2 regions of the Paenibacillus sp. FSL K6-4396 genome follow, and region 1 is predicted to be linked to the other one. Evidence: predicted binding sites of a transcription regulator. Region 1 holds the regulator's gene; the other holds the start of a gene.
What was found. The regulator LexA, encoded in region 1, represses DNA repair genes until DNA is damaged. The targets are predictions, from matches to a motif close to CGAACATATGTTCG.
Positions count from the first base shown of each region.

Region 2: the regulator LexA is predicted to act here: its motif matches at 3,580-3,593, upstream of addB (helicase-exonuclease AddAB subunit AddB).

Region 1 covers NZ_JBBOCR010000001.1:4,112,919-4,118,591, forward strand. The annotation lists gene MHB85_RS17790 (ABC transporter permease) at 1-389, opposite strand, end outside; gene MHB85_RS17795 (HAD family hydrolase) at 977-1,768, opposite strand; gene MHB85_RS17800 (hypothetical protein) at 1,797-2,306, opposite strand; gene MHB85_RS17805 (DUF896 domain-containing protein) at 2,432-2,641, opposite strand; gene MHB85_RS17810 (LysM peptidoglycan-binding domain-containing protein) at 2,737-3,114, opposite strand; gene lexA (transcriptional repressor LexA) at 3,412-4,038, shown strand; gene MHB85_RS17820 (aldehyde dehydrogenase) at 4,144-5,445, opposite strand; partial or broken gene MHB85_RS31205 (helix-turn-helix domain-containing protein) at 5,548-5,673, opposite strand, start outside.
Region 2 covers NZ_JBBOCR010000001.1:5,046,961-5,052,633, forward strand. The annotation lists gene addA (helicase-exonuclease AddAB subunit AddA) at 1-15, opposite strand, end outside; gene addB (helicase-exonuclease AddAB subunit AddB) at 12-3,515, opposite strand; gene MHB85_RS22245 (class I SAM-dependent rRNA methyltransferase) at 3,944-5,320, opposite strand.

The sequences.
Region 1 (5,673 bases):
GACAGAAAATGAGGCAGATAAGACGCGGTCTGTACAAACTTCTTGAATCGTTTACTTTTCACTTCGTTAAGCATCAAGGCAAAAATGATTGGAACCGGGAATGTAAAGAGTAACGCAAGTCCGCCTAACATCAGCGTATTACCGAATACTCTCCAGAAGGTAGGGTCCTCAATGAACATTCTGAAGTACCTTAATCCAACCCACTTTTCTCCAAATATACTTCCCCCGGGAACAAAACGTCTGAACGCAATCACATTACCAATCATCGGTCCATATTTGAAAATAAGGAGATAAATGATGGGAAGGATTAATAGTGAATACAGCTGCCAGTCTTTGCGGAACAAAGTTGCTGCCGTTCGTAATCTGCTCTCTTTACGTAAAGATGTCATGGTTAACGTTGTTTTAGCGGTTTCCGACTCCATGTGTTTTCACTCCGATCCAGGACTTGATAAGTAAGAGTAATTCATGTACATTTCCCATCGTTTCTCCTCTTGTAGAAGACAACAGCTCCTTTAACTTCACCCCCACTACGAAATAGATGTTTGCCAAATGTAAGCGATATCAATTTGATGTATTATGTAGAATCACACAATCCAAGGTGCTTCACATCATTCATTAGCACTTAATAAGTGGTGTGATCTCCAAATCGAAAGAAGCTATTCTAAAATATTAAGCGCTTACAATTAATCGAAAATAATAAGCAATAACTCCCTGCTTCCCTTTAATGAAGTAAGTCAAAAAGAAATTGCTTAGGACAATCTAAATACTAGTCATACTAGTATGTTAGTTATATTTTAATCCAGCTCCCCCCTAATTTCAATAACTTTTAGCAAAATAAATGAAAATCTCATTTAACAAGGTAACTTAGTCGATAAAATCAAATAAAAAAACATTGGTAACTTCAAGAACGATATCATCGTTCATTGAAGCTTCCAATGTTTCAGGGTGCTGAGGTAAGATGTTATAGCTGATCTGCTCAGAACTTAGCAATAAGTTGATTTAATTCGGATAAATGCGTGATTTCATGGTCGGGCGCATACGTTTCATTGTTGGTCTTATGCTCACGGTTAATCCATACGGCTTGGATGCCTGCTGATAGAGCACCACGAATATCCGTCGTCAACTTGTCCCCAACCATCATGCTCTCTTCGGGTTTAACACCCAGTTTACTCAAAGCATGCTCAAATATGGACGGATCTGGTTTTCCTTTTCCAAAGTTACCCGAGATAATAATCTCATCAAAGAAAGGAGTCAATTCAGGTACACCATCCAACTTCTCTTGTTGCAAAGCAGGACAACCGTTCGTTAACAGCAACAGTTTGTATTTCCCTTGTAATTGACGCAAAGTATCCATCGTTTCTTCGTACACATGAGGTCTGGATCTACGTTCTACTCCAAACTGTGCGGCCAGTTGTTCAGCAAGATCTTCCCGATCTATACCCAACTTCAACAAGCCACGACGCCAGGATTCTTTACGGTAAACTGGAGCAAGTTGTTCCAACTGACGGAACTCAGCTTGATCCCCACCTGTAAAGTTGGCCCAAAGGCCTTCAAACGGATTGATTCCAATCATTTTGGTAAAAGGAAAGGTCTCATAAGATTCATACAGTGCACGTGCCTCGTTACGAACAGCTTCTTCAAGTTCTTCTGGTTTGACCCCAGTCTCTTGCGCTGCGATTAGACAAGTCTCATGAAAAGCTTCTCGAACACTACGCTCATCCCATAATAAAGTATCATCCAGGTCGAACAAAATCGCTTTTAACGCCATTCCGATCATCTACCCCTTTATGCAATAATTACTTTTCGACGGTTTCCACGGTGATCTGGTGTGCTTTCGCAAATTTCAGCAAACGTTCTGCAATCGCATCTGTATCGTAACGGTTCAATAACTTGGTGAACACCCATCTTTTCCCGCGACTGTTATGTTCGATAACAACTGTACCCGGTTCAATTCTGAATTTGACGATATCTTCAACCCCGATTGAACGTTCACGATTACCCTTCGTCGTTATAATCCGATTACTGCTAATCTTGATGTATGGACGGCGAAGCATGAAGATGACTGCCAAAAATACATAAAGCAGCATGGTCACCCAGTCCCAAGTTGTCATTGGAGCTTGCACAAGGAATGTGCTCATAAACAGATACAAAAAGGCGAGACCGATCAAAAATATTGGGAACAACAAGCTGCGTCCCTTAAAGACTTCTTCACCTGGTGTACCAGTGATTGGTTGACCACTTTTTTTGCGTTGCTGATTTAACTGCTTGGAATTTTTCTTAACCGTTCTCTCGAACGAACGCGACATGTGAATCCCCCTTATGTGTCTTTGTATCGGCTTACATAATTGCAAACCAACATTTCCCCCTATAAATTGCACACTCAAAATAACAGGAAGAAACCTAAATATCATAATGATATCATTAGGTTTCGTTAGTGTTTGAGTTTGCCTTGGTGGCCTTTGTCATTCTCATCATCAACAATCTCAATGGTATCCAGTTGTTGTCTGAAATTGCTGCGAATATTGCTCAAATAAATCTCTCTTAGCTCGGCACGTTCAGCAAGTTCTTCCTCTGACAATCCAGTGGACTTTTGCTTACGAGCCAATTCGTTAATGCGTGCTACCAGACTATCTATATCCAAGCTTGTCCCCTCCAAAAATACAAAGTCATATTAACTTTGCCATTATAAAGGCTGCTTGTCAAGCTGACACGCGCTAACACTCATTGACGTGCATTTTATTCTGCAAATTGCGGTAGAGCTAGTACTTGACCCACTTGGATGGAAGTCGTATGAAGTTGATTCACTTTCTTAATTGCTTCTATATAAATACGTGTATCCATATTCGTCGGTTTATGTTCCAAAGAAATACTCCATAAGGTTTCCCCTTGTGAAACGGCAATCTTCCCTCCAGGCAGAACATCATTCTCATTGCCAGCAAATACAGTTAAAACGGTGCTGCATCCAATAAATATAATCATAGAGGTAATGGCTACCTTTAACATCCATGAAGAAATCTTGAAACGCGCTAAAACCTTCTTGTAGTTCCCTATGTTAGACTTCACCAGTTCCGAATTCATTGGTTCATAAATGCTTTGATAAGTAGAATATCTCATTAAATACCCGCCTCCAAACGTTTGTTCCTATCTGTTGAAATCAATATAACACGAACACTTGTTTTGTTCAATAGATTTTCAGAACAATTGTTCGCTTCTTTTTTAGAAGGAGAAATTTCTTATTTCACTTCCTTTTGCAAAGCATTTGCAGTATTATGCTCTGACTTTTGGACAATTACTGTTCTATAAGTTAAAAAACACTGATTTAATGCTATTTTATTTAGAACTTATGTTTGTACGAACGGAGGTTCTATGTTATAATTTTCCCAAACGTTACTAAAATGGGGTTGATACGGTATGTCGAAGATATCCAGCAGGCAGCAGGCTATTCTGGAGTTTATACGAAATGAAGTCCGGTTGAAGGGGTATCCTCCTTCCGTACGGGAAATTGGTGAAGCGGTTGGACTGGCTTCCAGCTCAACAGTACATGGACATTTGGATCGTTTGGAGAAAAAAGGTTTGATCCGACGCGACCCTACCAAGCCAAGAGCCATTGAGCTTCTGAGCCAGGAAGAGTCTGAGCATTCTCATCAATTTGCTCATAGCGTTGCACGTATTCCTGTTGTTGGTAAGGTTACAGCCGGGGTTCCAATCACTGCAACCGAGAACATTGAAGACTACTTCCCTCTCCCTACACATTATGTAGGCGAACAGAAAGTGTTTATGCTTTCGGTAGTCGGAGATAGTATGGTGGAAGCTGGAATCGTTAACGGAGATTACGTTATTGTCCGTCAACAGCAAACTGCTGATAACGGTGATATCGTCGTTGCAATGACTGAAGACGATGAAGCTACAGTGAAAACGTTCTATAAAGAGAAAGATCATATTCGCCTTCAACCGGAGAATGCGACCTTCGAACCTTTACGTTTGAAACATGTTAGTATTCTGGGTAAAGTCATTGGCCTTTTCCGAGATATTCATTAATATTTAACTTGAGTAACAAAACTAGATGTAATGAAATACGAAAGAGGTTGCCCTGATGAACAGGGCAACCTCTTTTTTTCATGTTTATGTTATTTATGCGGCTAATTATTCACTGCGTTTCAGAACACTCTTGTGATGCGAGAACACATCAAAGCTCTGTTGTCCGTGATATGAGCCCATACCACTCTCTCCGACACCACCAAACGGGAGATAGTGTGAAGTCATATGAGAAAGTGTGTCATTAATACATCCCCCACCGAAGGATACTTGATTCAGAACCTGATCCTGCAGTTGCTCATCCTGTGTGAAGAGATATAGCGCCAATGGTTTTGGCCGGCGAACAATCTCATCCAGCATAGGATTCAGGTCACTGTACGTAAACACAGGAAGAATCGGACCGAAGATCTCTTCTTGCATCACAGCTGATTCCCATTTCACATCTCCAAGTACAGTCGGCTCAATGAGCAACTGCTCACGTACAGAACGCCCACCAATTAGCGTTTTGCCATCTGTGAGGAATTTCGACAACCGATTAAAGTTACGTTCGTTGACAATATGCGGGAAATCAGCGTTTTGTAACACATCATCCCCAAATTTATCTTTGATCTCTGCGCCAATCAGATTGATCAATTCGTCATGAACTTGTTCATGTACAAGCAAATAATCCGGAGCAACGCAAGTTTGGCCTGCATTCAGGAACTTACCACGAACAATACGCTGAGCTACCAGCTTCAGATCTGCGTCACTATGGACAATAGCAGGACTCTTACCACCTAATTCAAGAGTTACAGGAGTCAGGTGCTCTGCAGCTGCCTTCATCACAATGCGACCAACACCCGTGCTGCCTGTGAAGAAAATATAATCAAACTTCTCTTTCAACAATGCTGTGCTGGCTTCGACTTCCCCTTCCATAACGGCTATATACTCCTGAGGGAAGATCTCATGAATCAGATCATACGTCAAACGAGATACGGCTGGTGTTAATTCAGAAGGCTTGATAACTGCACAGTTACCGGCTGCAATTGCTCCAATCAGTGGACCAAACGCCAGTTGGAAAGGATAGTTCCAAGGTGCAATAATAAGCGCCACTCCGTATGGTTCAGGGTAAATGGTGCTCACCCCATCCGGCATAGCCGCATTGGTTGGGACTTGTTTGGGTGCAGCCCATTCCTGCAGATGTTCTAATGCAAAATCCAGTTCACCCAGAACTATTCGAATCTCGGAACTGTAAGCTTCCGCCTCAGATTTGTTCAGATCAGCCCGAAGTGCATCTTGAATCCGTTGCTGATACTTTTCAATTCCTTTTCTAAGCTGTTGAAGTGCATTAATCCGATACTCGATATTTTTAGTTTGTCCTGTATAAAAAAATGTACGTTGTTCTGTCACTAGTTGTTTTGCCTGATCCATAATAACATCTCCAATTAATTATTTAAAATTAAATTGTTCAAAATTTAATTAAAGTATACCTCTTCTATATGAAACTTTCAACATACAAATGAAACATCCATGCTCCGCCTGATAGGATCCAAATGAAGCTGCACGCTCTAATTCACGGCAAATGGTCGAAGGATGTCTGCCCAGTTCCTTTGCGATTGCTCGTCAGCTTTTGCCTTGCTGGTGTAGGATTTCTAGCTT
Region 2 (5,673 bases), 930 kb from region 1:
TGGCATATTCGTCATGATGTTTCCCCTCCCTTGGTGTGAGATAACATATCCCAGATTTGCTGTTTACCCGGTTTGGACAACAGGTTGTATTCATTTCCTTCTATATTCTCATCAAACTGACATACAGGCTTATACGGACAGAACGTGCATGCCACTTCCTGTTGAATACGATAAGGCTCAATGGCCACATCCCCATCCGTAATTCGGGTACCAATCTCACGGATATTACTGCGAACCGAAGCAAGCAGCGTATCCCATTGCTCTGGCGTAGCTACAGCAGCACTACTATAAAAGCTGCCATCTGCCTTAAGGGCAACCGGAATAATGGCTGAATACCCCTTATCCAGGGTGTTGTCCATTTGTGCGATTGCATCCCGGTCTGCCAGCAGCAAACCTTTCATTTTGAACCGTTTCAGCAGTTCTTGCCCGGCCTGCTCCGATGTCATGCCGTTTGCGGATTGCAACAGCGGGTTATGCACGTGGAAATACAACGTTCCTCCCGGCATCGCCGTTTCCCCAAGCCATTCTTCGGCAGCACTAAGCAGCACCTCCAGATAGGTGAGCATCTGCAATGACAGACCATAGTACACTTCATGTAACTTGAGGTCCGTCTGGCTTGATTTATAGTCAATGACACGCAAGAGCAGACCATTCTCTCCTTCTGCCACATCCACACGGTCAATCCGACCCACGATCTCCATCACACATCCGTTCTCCAGTTCAAAACGGAGTGGGGGCAGCGTTTTATCCGGTCCAAAATCAAGCTCCAGCCCAATCGGTTCAAAACTTCCACGTCTGGACTGTTCCCCAAGAATAACGGATGCCCGGCTAACAATGTCCTTCAATTTGCGGAAAATATAACCGTATCGCTTGGTGCTTAGCAAAATCTCCCCTTGCAGCTGTGGTGCAATCTGCTCCACCGTTTGCTCGGCTTCCTGACGGCATTGGTCTGGAGTCAAACTGCCCCAACTACGATTTTCTTCACGTAACCGCATAGCCAGCTGGCTTAGTGCAGCATGAAACAGCTGTCCGATATCAGGAGCCTGAAGGCGGTACAATTGCCGTTCTTTGAGACGCAACCCGTGCGAAGCAAAATGGGAGAACGGACAAGCGACGAAACGCTCCATTCGCGAAACACTCGTCCTCACCTCTGTGCCATACAATCTGCGACTGGTAGCTGTACGTAGTGGCAATGCCCGATTACGATAAAAGATCGATCCCATCAACCGCTCCAGCTGAGGTCTGCTTGTCTCCCGAGATACATGCCAATTGTAGACCGCCCACCACATTTCAGGGATGTCTTCTCCGCGGCGCCATTTGCGCAATTGTCCAATGAGCGTAGACAGACTCTGACCCGGATGGGTGACATAGGACCAATGTGCTTCTTCCGAGTTCGCAACCGGTGGTTGAGCGAGCAATGGCTGTTCTTGTAAACCAAACATCTTCCGTACATGGCGGACAATCTCGGAAGGAAGCAGTGCTTTCCCCTCATCATCAGCAACAGGGTAACTCAGCCACAACTGGCTGCTTGCCGCTGTAAGTGCCGTATAGATCAAAAAACGTTCATCCAGCATCTGCCTTGTTGCACCTGGTCCAAGCGCCACGCCTCTTTCCGTCAGTAACGATCTCTCCAGTTCCGTTAATACGCCATCATCCTGAGGTATTGCGGGTAATTCACCATCAACTGCACCAAGGATAAATACGTATTTGATGTCCTGAAGACGTGTACGGTCCATGGAACCGACCAATACCTGATCAAGTGCCGGTGGTACCAGACCCAGCTTCAGTTCCGTCAATCCGGTCTCGATCATCCCGGCAAACAGCGTGATATCCAGCCGTTCATTCCCCATCATATCGACCATCTGATCCAATAAATCCAGCACAGCTCCCCACATCTGCCGATGTTCTCTCGACCGTTCGGGGTCACCTTGAGCCTTAGCTTCAGCAGACATGTTCTCCAGCTTCCATGGGATCTCAGCATCTTCCAGCAGTCTGTATAGTGCCTCGCACTGGGCTTTGGCTGTCTTTGCCTTTTTCATTCGTTTCTCAAAAACACCCAAGGAATCTGTAATGACCGCTCGACAACGCTCCATTAAAGAAAGCATTTGGTCCCGTCCTCGACTACGTCCATCCTGACCGTTGTCTTCAAGCGAAAGGCTTGGGACATACTTCCACGGTTTGCCGTCAGTCCAGCGATATCCATGAATACCACAAGCCAGTACATAATTCTCAAGCTGGTCCATATCTTCACGGGTGATGGAACCATCACGCGGAAGCAGCAGATCCGTTTTGACACAGCGAAATACATCCTCGTAACGCCAATGGCGCCGAACAATATCCAGTGCCGAACGGATAAACTCGGATAATGGATGATGAAGTTCATTTCTTCTGCGGTCCAGAAAGACGGGTACGTCATAATCCCTGAATAGAGGTTCAGCTATATCAGCGTAGGTATCCAACTGACGAACAAGTACTGCCATATCCCGATAACGCGCACCTTCGTTTTGCGCCAGACGCCGCATCTCACGCAGTGCTCCCTCCATCTCAGCTCGTCGGTTCTCCGCTGCAACCAGTCGGATTCCGGAATCAAGGCCATCACTTTTCCAACGAATTCGGCGGTCGAAACCAGCCTCCAGATGAGCAAGTCCCGGACGATCCTTGTATCTCGGTGGAATCTCCGAATCTAGCACGGTTATATCGCTCGGTACACCCAGTTCTTCAGCCATCCCTTTCAGACGCGCATAGGCACTTGCCGTGGGATAGAACAGTTCCAATTCTCCAGGCAGTGCGCCGTGATCATAAGGACGATCCAATGTCAGTGCAATGGTCACGGAAGAGGACTGCAACATCAGCCGACCAATCACACTCATCTCCTGTGGCGTGAATCCCTGAAAACCATCAATCCAGATCTGGGCATCCTGCAGCAATGCACTTTCCGACAAACGATCTGTCAGCTCGGTCAACGTGTCTTCATCATCAATATATAAATTGGTCAGTTCCTGTTCATAGTCACGATATATCAGATTCAAGTCATGCAACTTATCCTCCAGAATTGGCGAAGTCGATGAGGTATTCCCTCCAGACAGCCCCTCTTCCAGCAATGATGGATCAAATTCATAACGTTTAAATTCACTATATAAGTCATTTAATTCGCCTATAAAACCCAGCTGGCTGCCGGATGCACCAAACAGCTTTAATTCTTCCTTACGGCGCTGGATGACCTTGTAGAGCAGCATCTTTTTGCCTTCGGCTCCGATCGGAATACGAGCAGAACCACCTGCTTCCTGCATTACACGATAGGCTAAACGGCGAAAGCCGAGCACTTCTGCACGCATCGTACCTTTAATTGTTCCAGAAGACACCAATGCCTGCTCTGTTCGAAAAGAACTCTGTTCGGGAACGAGCAAAATCAAAGGTGTGCCTTGCGGTTCTTGTTGAAGCAGGGATGTAATTTCCCGGGTAATCAGCGAGCTTTTGCCGCTGCCTGCCCGGCCAATAACAAAACGAACGGACATGTCTAATCCTCCAAACCACACGTACAAGATTTTAATTCCCAGTATAACATATCTGACTTGGTTCGGAACATACGTTTGCCACTATCCGGTAAAACCGGAGATCATCTCCGTTAACACAGCAAAACAGCAAAAAGCCCGCAGCTAGCACACACTGTGGACTTTTGACTTGATCTATAGATTAAATTAAAGATAATTTACACTTGCCACTCCGATGACAGAACAACCCTCCGATCGCTGCTATTCCCAGATTTTCTTGATTCAATTTTTAAAAAGTGAAAAAAAACGAGAATAAAGGCGAAGATTATGCTTCCGAAGCAGCTCTTCAGAAAGCTTTTAGCTTCACTTCTTCAGGTTATTTCTGTCCTCTACGTTCTCGTGTAAATCTTTAGTCCAATCTATACAGTGAAATTTGAACGGAAATCATACGATTAATTCTTTTTGCTGCGCACTTCGAAAATAGCAAATTTGAGGTAATGTCCTTCATCCACACCCAAAATTTGCGGGTGATCCTTACCAGCTGCCTTCCAGTCGATTAGACGCAGTACTTTTCCTGCATCTTCTGCTGCCTCGGCAATCGTGTCCAAGAAAAGGTCAGGACGCATGTGATACGAACAGCTGGCTGTTACCAAATATCCGCCTTCATTAACCAGTTTCATACCTTGCAGGTTGATATCCTTATACCCGCGGCATGCACCTTTAACTGCTGATTTCGTCTTGGCAAACGCCGGGGGATCGAGGATGACTACATCAAATGTTTTACCGCCAGCTGCAAGCGCTTTGGAAGTATCTACTTTTTGTTCGCCAGCGCGCGCACGTGCAGTACGTTCATCCAGCCCCTTCACTTGTTCACGCAAGTACTGGAATGCATCAGCAACTACGAATTCGACCCGGTCGGTGAAACCATTCAACTCCACATTTGTTCGTGCACTCTCAATGGCATGCTCCGAAATATCAAGACAAGTCACTTTTTTAGCTCCATACTTGCAAGCATTCAACGTAAAGCTGCCCGTGTGTGAGAAACACTCCAGTACAGTGGCACCATCCCAATATGGGAATGTAACTACCTTACCGCTTTTATTCACAGGCAAGAGCTGCTCTGTGCCATCCTGCTCAGTCGTTTGAAGTGTGATTCCACTCTTGTAGCCCCAACCCTTCATGAGCGGTTCGATCGCTGCACGATTCTCACGTTGATCGAAGAAGTAACCTGTCTTCTGTCCTTCCACGATATCGACTTTAATGAGTAGTCCATTCTCTGTAACCGTGACATGCCGTGGGCACTCTCCGTACAGCGGACCTTTGGTCTGCTCCAAACCTTCCAGTTCACGAATCGAGACATCACTGCGCTCGTAAATGCCTTCAGGCTGCATTACTTCAATGAGTGCCTGTACAATGGCTTCACGGCAACGATCCATGCCAAGTGTAAGCAACTGTACAACGAGAATGCTGCCGAATCGGTCAACGATTAATCCTGGCAGAAAATCAGCTTCGCCGTAAACGAGACGGTAAGCCTCTCCATCCTGGATAAAACGTTCCCGATGACGCAAGCAATCGCGGAAACGCGCTGCAAAAAACGCCGTATCCATTTGTTCGGACTCCAAAGGTTGATAAGCTACAACCCTTACAGTGATTTGAGATGCGGGATTGTAATATCCTGTCGCCAGATAGCGACCTTGATGATTCAATACATTGACCAGATCTCCCGGTTCCGGGTTTCCGTCAACAGAGGCAATTTCGTTGTTAAATATCCATGGATGTGCATGTTCAAGCCGCTTTTTGCGACTGCGTTCGAGTGTAACTGATGGCAAGGTAGATCCACTTCTTTCATAGTTAGTTGAAAAGATAGGTTTAGTGCAAAGGAGACGCTACGGCGACGAATTGTTCCTCTGATCGCTGTTATCCCCAGATTTTTTGATTCCCTTTCTTTAAAGGGAAAATCCGGGGATAAAGGCGAGCGCTTCGCTTCTTCGGTAACAATTTCGTCTTCTTCGCTACGTTTGCACGAATCACCGTATCTTTCGAATTGGGGCGGGTAATTTAGACGCATTTCCGTAATTTTGAATGAAGGAACGGAATGGTCGGTTCCCTCTGATTTCCTTCAGGCTTGTCATGGTTGTCTTTTCTTACTCATAGGATGAGTTAAGGAACCCGGACGGAAGGA